Regions from separate parts of the Promicromonospora kroppenstedtii genome, predicted to be linked through region 1. Evidence: riboswitches for the same ligand, from Rfam matches in the RefSeq annotation. Region 1 holds a riboswitch; the other holds the start of a gene.
What was found. Region 1 has a riboswitch for S-adenosylmethionine ahead of ACH47X_RS15325 (aminotransferase class V-fold PLP-dependent enzyme). Riboswitches for the same ligand answer to the same signal wherever they lie in the genome.
Positions count from the first base shown of each region.

Region 2: another riboswitch for S-adenosylmethionine. It lies ahead of ACH47X_RS03410 (LLM class flavin-dependent oxidoreductase); the one in region 1 lies ahead of ACH47X_RS15325 (aminotransferase class V-fold PLP-dependent enzyme).

Region 1 is NZ_JBIRYI010000009.1:20,818-28,140, reverse strand. It holds gene ACH47X_RS15335 (amidase) at 1-1,312, shown strand, start outside; gene ACH47X_RS15330 (hypothetical protein) at 1,458-2,054, shown strand; gene ACH47X_RS15325 (aminotransferase class V-fold PLP-dependent enzyme) at 2,058-3,476, opposite strand; SAM riboswitch class IV at 3,508-3,621, opposite strand; gene ACH47X_RS15320 (phosphotransferase) at 3,667-4,446, opposite strand; gene ACH47X_RS15315 (rhodanese-like domain-containing protein) at 4,661-5,110, shown strand; gene ACH47X_RS15310 (O-succinylhomoserine sulfhydrylase) at 5,107-6,375, shown strand; gene ACH47X_RS15305 (glycoside hydrolase family 3 N-terminal domain-containing protein) at 6,435-7,323, opposite strand, start outside.
Region 2 is NZ_JBIRYI010000001.1:784,435-791,757, forward strand. It holds gene ACH47X_RS03405 (GH92 family glycosyl hydrolase) at 1-1,038, shown strand, start outside; SAM riboswitch class IV at 1,503-1,614, shown strand; gene ACH47X_RS03410 (LLM class flavin-dependent oxidoreductase) at 1,987-3,147, shown strand; gene ACH47X_RS03415 (rhodanese-like domain-containing protein) at 3,177-3,530, shown strand; gene ACH47X_RS03420 (PLP-dependent transferase) at 3,624-4,259, shown strand; gene ACH47X_RS03425 (RDD family protein) at 4,308-4,844, shown strand; gene ACH47X_RS03430 (nitroreductase family protein) at 5,018-6,061, shown strand; gene ACH47X_RS03435 (flavin reductase family protein) at 6,113-6,676, opposite strand; gene ACH47X_RS03440 (glycosyl hydrolase family 18 protein) at 6,892-7,323, opposite strand, start outside.

The sequences.
Region 1 (7,323 bases):
GGCCCGAGCGGCCGGATCGGGCCCGACGCCGGGCGGTCTGTGGGGCCTGCCGACCGGGGACAAGGACCTGTGGAACCGGGCGGGCGTGCCCACCGGCTTCGGGTCGCGCGCCTTCGCGGGTCTGCCGCCGGCCGAGGAGAGCGACGAGATCGTCCGGGTGCTCGACGGCGCGGGCATCGTCAGCCTGGGCAAGACCACCGCGCCCGAGCTGGGCTTCCCGGCCTACACCGAGCCGGTGGGCGCACCGCCCGCGCGCACCCCGTGGGACCTGACCCGCGGGGCCGGGGGCTCCAGCGGCGGCGCGGCCGCGGCGGTGGCGGCGGGCCTGCTGCCGTTCGCCCCCGGGTCCGACGGCGGCGGGTCGATCCGCATCCCGGCGGCGGCCTGCGGCGTCGTGGGGCTCAAGCCCACGCGGGGCCTGCTGCCGGCGGGCAGCGGCGTCGACTCGCTGGGCGGGCTCGTGGTGAACGGCCCGATCGCTCGCACCGTGGCGGACACCGCCCTGCTGCTGGAGGCGATGCTGCCGAGGCGCGCCGGGGGCGACGTCGCGCACCCGTACACGCTGCGGGCGCCGTCGTACGCCGCCGGGGCTTACCTCGCGGCCGCGCAGCGGGCCGGGCTGCCGGCGGACGCCGGCGCGGCGGGCGCGGGTGTCGCGCGGATCGGCGTGACCACGTCGTCGGCCTGGGACGGGTTCTACGACATCGTCGTGTCACCCGAGGCGCGCGCCGCGCTGGACGCCGGGGTCCGTGCCCTGGCCGGGGCCGGGCACGAGATCGACGAGACCGCGCTGGCCGAGGCCCCCGAGTACGGGCCGGCGTTCCGGACCCTGTGGATGGGCGGGGCGTCGGCGGTGCCGATCGACGACCCGGCGACCCTGGACAAGCTGGAGCCGCTGACGCAGTGGCTCATCCGCACGGGCCGCACCGTCCCCGCGCGACAGCTCGCCGAGGCGGTGCGCACCCTCACCGGGTTCGAGCGCTCGCTCGTCGCGCAGGTCAGCGCGTACGACGCCGTCATGACCCCGGCCCTCGCGCTGACGCCGCGACCGATCGGCTGGTACGACGCGGAGGACCCCGAGCGGAACTTCGAGCAGCAGTGCCAGTACACGCCGTGGACGTCGATGCTGAACGTGGCCGGGCTGCCCGCGATCACCGTGCCGACCCACTGGACCGAGCCCACGGCCGACGCGCCCGCCGGGCTGCCGATGGGGGTGCAGATCATCGGCCGGCCGGGCGGCGAGCTCACGCTGCTGGCGCTGGCAGCCCAACTGGAGTCGGCCCTCCCGGGCCCGCGGGCCTTCCCGCTCTGACCTGTCAGAGGCACAGGTCACCGCAGGGGCCTGTGCGTCTGACCCGGGGTTCGGCCGTGGCCGAAGGAGGTTCCGCATCGCCAGGACCCGTGGTTGGGTACCCCTAGTGGGTATCCGCGCACGAGGACACGAGGAGACCGGGACCATGACCGAGGCCTTCGAGGCGGCCGCCCCGGCACGGCGCAGCCGCTGGACCGGGACCTGGCCCACCAACACCGGCTGGGTCGTGCTCGGCGCGCTGACCGGCTTCGGCCTGCTGGTGAGCGGGACGGCGATCGCCGGCGGCACCTGGCAGGACGCCGTGGCCGAGGACCCGACCACCGCCGTCGGCGTCGCGGCGCTCTGCTACCTGGCCGCCGCGGTGACCGGAGTGCGCTGGACGGCGTGGCTGGTCGCGCTGCTGGCATCCGCGATCCCGGTCACGTCCGAGCTGCTGGACACGCCACGCTGGATCGCGTTCGTGCTCGTGGGCCTCGTGCTCACCGGCATCGGGCTGGCCCGGGGCCGCAGCGCGACCTGGCCGCAGGCCGCCGCGATGGCCGGCTTCTTCGGCGTTGCCGCCGTCGCCCTGTTCCTGGAGCCACGCGTCGGACTGGCCCTCGCGGGCCTCGCCCTCGCCGCGCACGCGGGGTGGGACGTGGTGCACTACCGGCGCGACGTGGTGGTCAACCGCTCGCTCGCGCTGTGGTGCATCGGCCTCGACCTCACGATGGGCGGCATCTGCGTGGCGCTGGCGCTGTAGTTGTCAGTCCTCGTCCGGGAGGCAGCCGAACGCCTCGTCGAAGCCGAGCGCGGCCGTCGCCAGCAGGCCCGCCAGGCCCGAGCCCTCGGGCACGGGACGCGGGTCGTCGGTCACGACCCACAGCCCGTCGACGACGTCGTATCCCGCCTGCGGGCCGTCGGCCACCAGGCTGCCGACGGCGGCGATCAGCCGCTCGATCTCCTCGCCGGCGGTGCCGACACCGACCGAGGCACGCACCGCGCCGGCGTCGAATCCGAGGCGGCCGAGCAGCGGGTGCGCGCAGAAGCGCCCGTCCCGCACGCCGATGCCGTGCTCCGCGGACAGGTACGCGGCGACGAGGCCCGGGTCGTACCCGGTCACGGTGAAGGTCACGACGCCCACGGGGTCGACGGCGTCGGCCCAGACCCGCACGACCTCGACACGGTCGATGGCCTCCAGGCCGGACACGAGCCGCTGCCGGAGGGCGTTCTCGTGCGCGACGACCTCGGCAGGGTCCAGCGCGGCGAGCTCCTCGCACGCCGCCGCGAGGGCGACCGCACCGATCACGTTGGGCGAGCCGGCCTCGTGGCGCGCGGGACCCTCGTGCCACTCCGTGCCGCCCACCCGCACGCGGCGGACGGCGCCGCCGCCCGCGAGGTACGGCGTGCCCGCGTCGAGCCAGTCGCGACGGCCCACCAGCACGCCCGCGCCGAACGGGGCGTAGGTCTTGTGCCCGGAGAAGGCGAGGTAGTCGACGCCGGTCGACTCCAGCGAGATGCGGCGGTGCGGCACGAGCTGGGCGCCGTCGAGCACCACCCGTGCGCCGAACTCGTGGGCGACGGCGACGATCTCGGCGATCGGGAGCGACTCCCCCGTCACGTTCGAGGCGCCGGTCAGGGCCAGGAGAGCGAACGGGCGGTCCGCGGCGGCGTCAGCCAGCTCCTCCCGGATCTGGGCGACGGTCGCGGCCACGGTGGCACCGCCGGTCAGCACGGTCGCGCCGGTGGTGCGCTGCCAGGGCAGCAGGTTCGCGTGGTGCTCCACGTCGAGCACCAGCACGCGGCCGGGCTCGCCGTCGGGCTGCGCGGGGACGCAGCCTGCCAGGAGGTTCAGGGAGTCGGTGGTGTTCCGCGTGACGATCGTCAGGTCGTCCTCGCGGGCGCCGACGAACGCGCCGATGGTGCGGCGGGCGGTCTCGTACAGCGCCGTGCTCACCTGCGAGAGGTAGCCGGCGCCGCGGTGCACGCTGGCGTACAGCGGCAGCACCTGGGTGACGCGGTCGGCGACGGCCTGCAACGCCGGGGCCGACGCGGCGACGTCGAGGTTCGCGTACGAGACCTGGGTGCCGTCAACGAGCGGAACGAGCGTGCCGCCGCCGACCACGGGCCGCAGCGGGGCGAGGCCGGTCACCGCGGTGGCACGGCTGATGGTGGGAGCAGACATGGCGTCCTCCAGCACAGTCCTGGGGGAGGTTCCCCCGCGCTTGCCGCGCGCGGGTGCGCGCGGCCTGGTCGTCACCCGGGGCACCCCACCGCGGAGGGAGGGTTGCCGGCCAGCGAGCCGGGGCTTGACGCTGGCGCTCATGACCTGCGGCCATCCTGTGCCGCGGGCAAAAGCCCTGTCAACGCATGTCTCAGATGCTGGTCCCACCTGCTGGGCGAGCCGATCGGGCCGCGAGATCGGCGACGCGGGCCGCGTCCGTGCGGTACATCGCGGCGTGCTCGCGCAGCTCGGCCGGCCCGCCGTCGTCGGCCCTGGCCTCGCTGAACGCGGCGAGGTCCGTCAGGCGCTCGGCCATCGCCCCGAGCACCTCCACGCGTGACCACCCGGCTCCGTACGCATCGACCAGCACGTCCAACCGGACCGGCGGATCCAGGTGGCCGACCTCGTAGGACACCCCGGCGAACGCGTCCGCCGCGAACGGGGCCAGGCGGTACGCGGTGTAGGCCAGGTCCCACAGGCGGGGTCCAGGTGAGGCCGTGTCCACGTCGATGAGGCCGGCGAGCCGGCCCGCGCGGAACACCATGTTGTACGGCGCTGCGTCGTTGTGGCAGATCACCTCGGCCGGCTCGCGAGCGGGTAGCCGCCAGACGGCGCCCGGCGGGTCGATGCCGACGGACGCGTCGTGGAGCCGGCGCAGGAGGCGCCCGGCGTCGCGCAGGTTCGCCTCGGACCAGAGCCACTCCGGGGCCGGCCAGCCCGGGACGTCGCCCGGGAGGAACGAGACGATCTCGCGCCCCCGCTCGTCGAGCCCGAACGGCTCCGGCACCTCCGTGACGCCGCGGTCCCGGACCTGGCGCAGGTACGCGTGGACCGTGGGCGTCCACGGCCCGGCGGAACGCCGCACGGTGTCCCCCACGCGCACGACCTCGGACATGTTCCCACCGGTCAGCGGTTCCTCGTTCCCGGGCATGGTCGTCACCGTACTGAGAATCGGCTTCCCCACCAGATTGGTCGGGTTATCTGTCGAGACACTGTTCCACCCACCGGACACATGTCGTAGGGTTGGCGGCGACCATCCCGAGCGGCCGAGTGACGTGGCACGACGACGCCGCAGCAACCCAGCGTTCCCCGCAGCAGCGGAGGACGGCCGAGGGTGCTACCGCCACGACCGATGGAGGAGCATCATGAGCGACCCCGCGCGCATCGACGTCCGGCCCGCCGAGGGCTACGCCGGCGACATCACGCCCGAGCAGGCCTGGGAGCTGCTGGCCGGCGACCCGTCCGCCGTCCTCGTGGACGTCCGCACCCAGGGCGAGTGGCGCACGATCGGCATCCCCGACACGGCGACGCTCGAGAAGCAGCCCGTGTTCAGCGAGTGGGTGCAGGCCGGGGGTGTGCCGAACCCGCGGTTCCTGGAGGAGCTCCGGGCGGCCGGCGTGACCGACGGGCCGATCGTCTTCCTGTGCCGCTCCGGCCAGCGCTCGATCGCGGCGGCGCGGCTCGCCACGGCATCGGGCATCGCGCCGGCGTACAACGTGCTGGACGGCTTCGAGGGTGCGCCCGGGGCCGACGGCGTCCGTGACCAGCGGGGCTGGAAGGTCGTCGGGCTGCCCTGGACGGCGGGTCCCGCGTGACCGTCACCGGTGCGTTCCCGGCGGACGCGAACCCTGGCGGCTCCGGCCGCAAGCCGCTGCCGGCCGGGGTGCGCCCCGCGACGCTCGCCGTGCGCGGCGGGCACCGGCGCAGCGAGTTCCAGGAGACCAGCGAGGCGCTGTTCCTCACGCAGGGCTACGTCTACGACAACGCGGCCGAGGCCGAGGCCGCCTTCAAGGGCGACGTCGACCGGTTCGTCTACTCGCGCTACGGCAACCCGACCGTGCACACCTTCGAGGAGCGGCTGCGCCAGCTCGAGGGCGCCGAGGCCTGCTACGCGACCGCGAGCGGCATGTCCGCCGTGTTCACGGCGCTGGCCGCGCTCGTGGAGTCGGGATCGCGGATCGTGGCCGCCCGGGCCCTGTTCGGGTCCAGCGTGGTGATCTTCGAGGAGATCTTCAAGAAGTGGGGTGTGCGCACCGACTACGTCGACGGGCACGAGCTGTCGCAGTGGCAGGAGGCCCTGTCCACGCCCGCGGACGTGGTGTTCTTCGAGACGCCCTCGAACCCGATGCAGGACATCGTGGACGTGCGCGCCGTCGTGGACCTGGCGCACGCCGCCGGGGCCGTCGTGGTGCTCGACAACGTGTTCGCCACCCCGCTGCTGCAGCAGCCGCTGGAGCTGGGCGCCGACGTGGTCGTGTACTCCGCGACCAAGCACATCGACGGGCAGGGGCGCGTGCTGGGCGGCGCGATCCTCGGCTCGACCGACTACATCACCGGTCCCGTGCAGACGTTCATCCGCAACACCGGGCCGTCGCTGGCGCCGTTCAACGCCTGGACCCTGCTCAAGGGCCTGGAGACCCTGCCGGTACGGGTCGCGGCGCAGGGGGCCAGCGCCCTCGCCGTCGCACACGCGCTGGAGGAACTGCCGGCGGTGGGTACGGTGCGGTACCCGTTCCTCGACTCGCACCCGCAGGCCGAGCTGGCGCGCTCCCAGATGAGCGGCGGCGGCACCGTGGTGACGTTCGACCTGGCGGTCCCCGAGGGGTCCGACGCCGAGGCCGCGAAGCAGCGCACGTTCCGGTTCCTCGACGCGCTGCGGCTGGTCGACATCTCGAACAACCTGGGCGACGCGAAGTCCCTGATCACCCACCCCGCCACGACCACGCACCGCAAGCTCGGCGCGACCGGCCGGGCCGCCGTCGGCATCGCGGAGACCACGGTTCGGCTCTCGGTGGGCCTGGAGGACGTGCGGGACATCATCGAGGACGTCGAACAGGCCCTCGCCGCGCCGACGGGATAGAACCAGGGCGAGACAGAACTCTGGTTCTGTCTCGCCCCAGTCCTGCCTCGGTGCGGCTCCTATTTCGGCAGTGCCGCCGCGAGGATCTCTCGGGCATGGCTCGTCCGGCCCTCCAGGACGGCGACGTCCGACGTCGCGATCGCGCGCGACGCCGCCGGTGACACGCCGTCCGCCGGGTCGAGCGCGGCGTCCTGCAGCGTGGCCCGCAGGTCGCCGTGGTGACCCCTGCCGCCGGTCGTCAGGCCCCAGCCGAACGGGAAGAGCGGGTCGTAGTCCCGGTCGCCCACGTTGACCACCGGGTCGTCGGCCGACCGCGGCCAGGAGACCGGCAGCCTGCCCGTGAACTTGCGGTCACCGAACAGCACGTCCGCGACGCCGGCACCCTCCGTGCCCGGCAGCCACGACGCGACCAGCGCGTCGATCGAGCCCAGTCGTTCGGTGAGCACCTGTGGCCGCCCCGACACCACGAGGACCACACAGGTCGGGATCTCGGCGCAGACCTTGTCCACGACCGCCGCGTCGCCCGGCTGCAGCGACATCGACTTCTCCTCGCGCGGCACCCCGCCGTCGGCCGGGTCCCAGGCCCACTCGGGCCCGCCCACGTCGCCGAACCCCTCGGCGTACGGGGTCTCGCCCACGACGACGACGCCGACGTCGGCCCCGTCGGTCGGCGCGGACGCGTCCTCGCTGAAGGTGACGTCGTCGGCCGCCGCCCGGATGCCCTCCAGGATCGTGGTGCCCTCGGTGACGTCGCCCGAGAAGCCCTGCCACGTACCGGTCCAGCCGCCGGCCTGGTTGCCCAGGTCGTCGGCGTTACGACCCGCGACGTAGATGCTCTCGTCCTCGTCCAGGGGCAGCGCGCGGCGGTTGTTCTTGAGCAGCACCTGCGACTTCGCGACCGCCTCGCGGGCGATCGCGCGGTGCCCGGCGGACCCGATCTCGTCGGCG
Region 2 (7,323 bases), on a different contig from region 1:
CTGCTGGAGCGGTTCTTCGCGGCGCCCGAGCGGGCCGACAAGCCCGGCTCGTACGGCAACCCGATCCACGAGATGTTCGAGGCGCGCGACGTGCGCCTGGGCCAGCTCGGGCAGTCGAACCAGGTGTCGCACCACATCGCCTGGACGTGGTCGGTCGCCGGGCGGCCGGACCGCACCCAGGAGGTCGTGCGCGAGATCCTGACGCGGCTCTGGACCGGCAACGACATCGGCCAGGGGTACCACGGCGACGAGGACAACGGCGAGATGTCGGCCTGGTACGTGCTGGCCGCGCTCGGGCTGTACCCGCTGGAGATCGGGTCGTCGCGGTGGGCGGTCACGTCGCCGCTCTTCGAGCGCGCGGTGGTGCACCGGCCCGACGGCGACCTGGTGATCGAGGCGCCCGGGGCCGCCGAGCGGTGGTACGTCGCGGGGCTGGAGGTCGGTGGTGCCGGTGCCGGTGCCGGTGCCGGTGCCGGCCGGGCCGTGGCCGGGCCGTCGGTCGACAACGGCGACCTGGTCGGGGGAGCGACCCTGCGGTTCACACTGTCGGACGTGCCGACGGGGTGGGGTGCGGTGTCCGAGGGCGTCGGGGCCGAGGACGAGGGAGCGTCGGCGGCTTCGTCCGACGGCGTCGGTGCCGGGACCGGCAGCCCTCGGCCGTGGCTGCGCGCGGCTGGGTCCTGGCACGGGGCCGAGGGCGCGCTGCCGAGCCTGACCGACGGCGAGCTGGCGACGTCGTCCGCCGTCCACGGCACGCTGGAGTGGCAGCCCGCCGCCGACGTCGCGGAGGGTGTGCTGCTGCGTGCCTACACGCTGACCTCGGGCACGGATGGCACGGCCCCGCCGTCGGCATGGCGCCTGGTCGGGGACGACGGCCGAGTGCTCGACGAGCGCTCCGGCGAGGAGTGGCCCTGGCCGGGCCAGCTCCGTCCGTTCGTGCTCGACGAGCCAGTGCCGCTCACGTCCGTCCGCCTGGAGCTCCTCCAGGAAGGGGCCTTCTCCCAGATCGAGCTCCTCACGTCGCCGCGGGGGCGCTGACGACGTAGTCGCGGCGAGCCGGCGCGAAAGTGCGCTTCTACCCAGCCATTGGGCCCGAAAAACCTCGTGATTCCGGGCCCAATGGCTGGGTAGAAGCGCACTTCGCGTTCTCGGGGCGGGGGCGTGGGTGCGGCCGCGGGTCCCGCCCGCCGTCGGACTGGCCTGTCGCCTGCTGGTCCGGGGCGACGAGGCCCCCGGGGCGACGAGGCCCGACCGCGTCGGCGCGACCGATCATCCACTGGCGGGTGCCGGCCCAAGGTGCGCTTCTACCCAGCCATTGGGCCGGGAAGCACAGCAGGTTACCGGCCCGATGGCTGGGTAGAAGCGCACCTTCGCGAGCCACCAGATCCCGGGATGTGAGATCTGGGCAAAGATCGTTGACTTCTATGGGTTCCATTCGTATCTTCTTGGACATCGAGATTTACCGCATCAATCCGATCGGAAAAATGTGGATAGTTTCGGCAGGTCATGAGTTCCGACACGAAGCCCCGGCTGGTCGGACGGCAACCCCCCGCGCGGGTGGGTGCCCCGGGTGAGGACCAGGTCCACCGCCGTCGGCGGATGACAACACGCGTCGCTCGCCGATGGGCGAGCAGGTGAGGAGAACGACGATGACCCGGAGCGCTGCCCCCGCCGTCCACGTGCCCCTGCCGACCCGGAACGTTTGCGCGCCGGCGAGTGCCGCCCCGCGCCCGAGCATGTGTTGTCGCTGACGCGCACCACCCCCGCGCGCTGACCGGCCCCAACCGGCCAGCCGCCCGGACCTGCTCTCGGCCTTCGCGCCGAGCCCTGGCCGCAACCGGCCCTCACGTTCCTGACCGGACGTCTCTTTCCTGCCTTCCGGCAGCCACGCCCCTCGGGCGACCCCAGTCGCCGTCGTGCACCCGCACGCAGCCCGGGGACCACCTGGGTGCCGTCGCGCAGCCGCAGCCCGAACGGAGCCCCGCCGTGCCGTACCCGCCGCAGCCCACGTCCCTGACCGCCACCGCCCTCTCGTCCCGTCCCGTCGTGCTCGGCGTGGACCTCACCTCCGCCGGCGCCCGCCCCGGTGCCCACCGGGCACGCGGCCCGATCGCCCCGTGCCCGTTCGACGGCGAGCGGTTCCTGCACCTGGTGCGGACCGCTGAGCGCGGCCTGCTCGACTTCGTGAGCCTCGACGAGGGCTTCCTGCTCCACCCCGGCCGCAGCCAGGTCACCGGCCGCCTCGACACGGCCGTCGCCGCGGCCCGCGCCGCACGGGTCACGGCCGGGATCGGCCTGGTCGCCGCCGTCGACACGGTCCATGTCGAGGCGGCCCACGCCGCCCTCGCGCTGAGCAGCATCGACCGCGCGAGCAGCGGCCGGGCCGGCTGGCAGGCCGTGCGGCAGGGCACCCTGCCCGAGTCCGACGACGCCTGGGCCACCCGCGTCGAGCTCGGCATCCAGTCGGTGACGCGGGTGTGGACCGGGCGTCCCGGCGGCGGGGCGGGCGCCGTGGAGCTCGACGCCGAGGGCCGGTTCCGCGTGGACCACGACGGCGTCCGGTTCGCCGTCCGCGGCCGTCCCGCCGGCGGCGCCCCGCTGCCGCGGACGCCCCCGCCTGTCGTGGTGCGCGTGCGCTCCGAGGCCAGCGCGGCGCTGGCCGGCCGCACCGCCGACGTCGCGCGGATCGCCGTGACCGACGCCGCGCACGCGGTCCGGCTGCGCCGCCTCGTGCGGGACGCGGCGCTGTCCGCCGGGCGCGACCCCGAGGACGTGCGGGTGCTCGCCGAGGTCTACGTGGTGCTCTCCACCGAGCGGGCCGGTGCCCGTGCCCGGCTGGAGCTGGTCGAGGCGCTGGAGGGCACTGCCTCCATGGGCGACGGGCTCGTGGTCGCCGACACACCCGACGAGCTGGCCACCCTCATCGCCGACTGGACCACGGTCGGCGCCGTCGACGGGTTCCTGCTGCGCCCCTCCTCGCTCAGCTCCGACCTCGACACCATTACCGACCACCTGGTGCCCGCGCTCCAGCACGCGGGCCTGTTCCGCACCGAGCGGACGAAGACCACGCTGCGCGGCTCGCTCGGTCTACCCGACGCCGCGACGGCCGCCCGCGAGCTGCCCACCGGCCGCCTGCTGAGCGCCTGACCACCCACCACGAACCCCGAGGAGACAACATGACCACCCCTGAGCTGCAGACCCCCGTCGCCGCAGGTGCCAAGGTCGCCGGCGGCGCCCTGCTGATCGACGTCCGCTCCGCCGCGGGCCGCGCGTCCGCGGGCGAGATCCCGGGCGCCACGCTCGCCGACCAGAACGACCTCGACGCGCTGTTCGGCCCGTCCGACAACCCGGCGATCACCCTCGACACGCCCGTCGTGATCGTGTGCGGCTCGATCAACGGATCCGGCCCGGTCGCCGAGGCGCTGGCCGCCCGCGGCTACACCGACGTCTCGCACGTCGACGGCGGCTTCCCCGCCTGGAAGGAGGCCGGCCTGCCCGCCACCGAGGCCGAGCCGAGCGCCGCGCCATGACCGGCTTCGCCAGCCGGCAGGTGCACGCGCGCAGCGCAGGCCGGGACGACGCCGGGCGTGCCACCGGCGCCCGGCACCGCGCCGTCGGCCCGCGTGGTCCCGCGGGCCACGCCCGTCTACCTCACCGCGGGGTTCGAGTTCGAGGAGTGGGAGCAGGCCGCCGGGCACTTCGGCGCGGGCGAGGCGTTCGCCTACACCCGCACCGGCAACCCGACCACGGCCGCCGTCGAGCAGCGGATCGCCGCCCTGGAGGGTGGCGCCGACGCGCTGTTCCTGGCCAGCGGGCAGGCGGCGAACCCGGACGACGCGACGCTGCTGCGCATCGCCGAGCAGCGGTCGAGCGACCTGGAGACCGACCTGACGGCGCTCGACCTCGACAAGCCGCTGCCCACGGGCCTGTTCGGCGACCACGTCTCGCAGGGGTCGATCAAGCGGCTCGTCGGCGAGCACGACCTGGCCACCACACCGCTGCGCGTGTTGCTCGGCGGGCTCGCCCGGCTGGGCCGCATCGCCGACCACTCCGGCTGGGTGGGTACGGCCGGCGAGCTGGCCGACCTCATCGAGGAGCTGGGGGAGTGGGGCAACGACGGCGTGCTGCTGTGGGGCGACCTGCACCCCGTCACCGTGCACGGCACGCTCGACGAGCTGGTCCCGATCCTGCGGCGGCGCGGCATCCTGCGCACCGAGTGGGCCGACGGCGGCCTGCGGGCCAACCTGCGGGCGTTCTGAGCCGTGCCGCCGCATCTCTGACAGGTGGGGCGCGGTAGCGTCGGCGCCGTGAACTCCGAAGCCTGGCGGCGCATCGCGGCGTGGCTCGTCGACTGGCTCTGCTTCCTGGCGTGGCTCGTGGTGCTCGCCGCGATCGGTATCCCGCTGTACCTCGCCGGTGTGACGACGGGGTGGTCCGCGGCGACCACCAACGTGGTCTCCGCCCTGCTGACAGCTGTGCCGCTGACGACCTTCCTTGCCGTCCTCGAGTCGGGCCCGCGGCAGGCGACGATCGGCAAGCGCGCGCTGGGACTCCAGGTGGTGGGCGCCCGGGACGGCGGTCGGCTCACATTCGCCCGGGCGCTGCTCCGGAATGCGCTCAAGGTCGCGCTGCCCTGGACGATCGGGCACGCCGCGGCGATCGGCCTCGTCGGGTCGACGACGGTCGAGCCGGGGCTGATCGTCCTCACCGCGGCGGCCTATGTGCTGCCGATCGCCTGGGTCGTCACCCTGTTCGCGGGCGCGGGGCGCACGCCGTACGACCGCGCCGGGGGAGCCACGGTCGTCCGAGCCCGGGATACCGCTGGACGGGAAAAAATCCGATGAGTCGGTCGATCTGACAAAAAGTCCACATAGTGGGCAGGTTGCGCCCGCGACCCTGTGAGCAGGCGGGACAGCCGCACTCGACGAGTGACCGGCATGTGAGACGCCGAACTGGGGCATTGACGAAGGGCCCCTGACATGAGTGTCTGGCCTTCCGTCCACCCCACGGAGCACTCATGACAGCCATCGACGCCTTTCTGGTCACCACCCCGACCGAGACCGCTCCCGTACCGCCGGCCCGCGTGCCGGCCCGGATCACCCGAGCACCCCGGGCCCACCAGCCCGAACCCACGCACCACCACACGCCCGAGTCAGTGCGCGACGAGGCGCACGACTCGATGTCACCCGAGCAGGCCGGCCGGCTCGCGGCGGCACGCGCCCAGGTGGCCGCCCGCTACGGCGTGACCGCCCGGCGGGCCGACACCGTCGCGCCCCAGGTCGCCGCTGCCGTCGCCGCGGCGTCCGACCTCCCGCGGTCCGTGCTGGACGTCCAGCTCGGGCACCGCTCGGTCCGGCGGTTCCTGCCCGGGCCCCTGCCACCCTTGGTGCTGCCCACCCTGGTGGCGGCCGCCCAGTCCGCACCCACGGCCTCCGACCTGCAGCTCTGGAGCGTCGTGGCCGTCACCGACCAGGCACGCCTGGCTCGCGTCGCCGACCTGTCCGGCGGACAGGAGTGCGTGCGCGACGCTCCTCTCCTCCTGGTCTGGGTCGCCGACGTCGCCCGCGTGCGCGCCCTCGCCGAGCGGCGCGACACGGCCGTGCACGCCACCGGATACCTGGAGACCACGGTCACCGCGTTCGTCGATGCGGCGCTCGCGGCCCAGAACGCCGCCGTCGCCGCCGAGTCGCTGGGCCTGGGCACCGTCTACCTCGATGGTGTCCGGGACCGGCCCGAGGCGCTCGGGGCCGAGCTCCGGCTGCCCCGGGGCACCGCGCCCGTCGTGGGCCTGCTCGTCGGCCGGCCCGACCCTGCCCGCGCCGGCCGGGTGACCCCGCGCCTGCCGCAGGCCGTCGTCCTGCACCACGAGACCTACGACACGGCGCGGCAGCTGCGGCCGCTGGCCGCCTACGAGCGGCGCATGGCCGAGTTCTACCGCGCCGAGGGGCTCGACGGCGGCTGGGTCGGTCGCGTGCTGACCCGGCTACGCGGGCACGGTTCCCTGCGGGGGCGGGAGCGGCTGCGCTCGGCGCTGGCGGCGCTGGGGCTACCGTCCTGGTGACCTCTCGCCGTCCGTGAGGAGGGGCGGGGCCGCCCGGCGGTCCCGCCCCGGTCAGATCTCCGTGTCGTCGCCGATGCGGTGGTAGGCGCGGTTCTTGTAGACCAGCGGGGAGGCGGCTGGATCGCGCCTGCCCTCGGTCAGGCTGGATGCCAGGGCGCGCATCGAAACGAGGTAGCTGTCGCCGACCGGCGTGCGCTGCACGATCCGCGCGCGGAACCAGGACACGGCGCCGTCGATGATCGGCTCGCCGGTGGGCAGGGGCGACCACCCGCCGTCGGCGAAGCGATCGATGCCGCTGGTGGCGAAGCGGGCGGAGATGTGGTCCTGGTGGTCGGCGAGGAAGCTGACCGCGAGGGTGCCGGCCTCGGAGATCGCGGGCCAGGACGAGGACGTCGAGGCCAGGGAGAAGGCCAGCAGCGGGGGCGCCGCCGACACCGAGATCACCGAGGTGGCGGTGAAGCCGACGGGCCGGTCCTCGTGCAGCAGGGCGACGACGGCGACACCGGCGGGGTGGTGGCGGAAGACGGCCTTGAACTCGTCGGGGCCGAGCTGGGGTTCGTCCTGCTGGGCCAAGAGCTCCTCGAGGGCGGACAGGTCGACGTTCTCGGCGGTCATCGCGCGACCTCCGCTCCGGCAACGACCGGGACGACCACGACGGTGGGTCCGGGCGCGGTCGTGGTCGTGGTCGGTGACGTCATGGATGGGCTCCTCGCAACGGGTTCAACTGTCTGGTCGCGCCGAAGGCACGCGAGCCAGGTCCCGCCACGAAGAACTAGCAGAGCCCGCGACTGATTCCCTCGTACGTGGCCGCCCGCAGGAGCCGCGACGTCTTACCGACCGCCCACCACGTCCCGCACGTGCGAGAACCAGGACGCCCGGCCACCGCCGTCGTACCCCACGGAGTTGAAGTACTCCCAGCCGAAGACGCCGCCGAAGTCCGGGTGCGCCGCGACCAGGGAGCCGACCGTGGCGTCGAAGGTGGGCCAGTCGACGTACCCGCTGCAGTTGCCGGGGTTGGTGACCGTTCCGGCCACCACGCGGTCCGGCGTGAAGCCGTTGGCCAGGATCTGGTCGTAGACCGTCGTGGTGCGCAGGTCGCCCCAGCCGCAGTAGAACTGTGTGTTGTACCAGTCGATGCGGTCGCCGGCCTGACGCTCCAGCTCGGCGTAGGAGAAGCCGCCGGAGAAGCTCGTCCGGCCGGCCATGTCGGTCGCCACGGGGGTCAGGGTCACGATGAAGTCCGGGCCGAAGTCGGCGCGCAG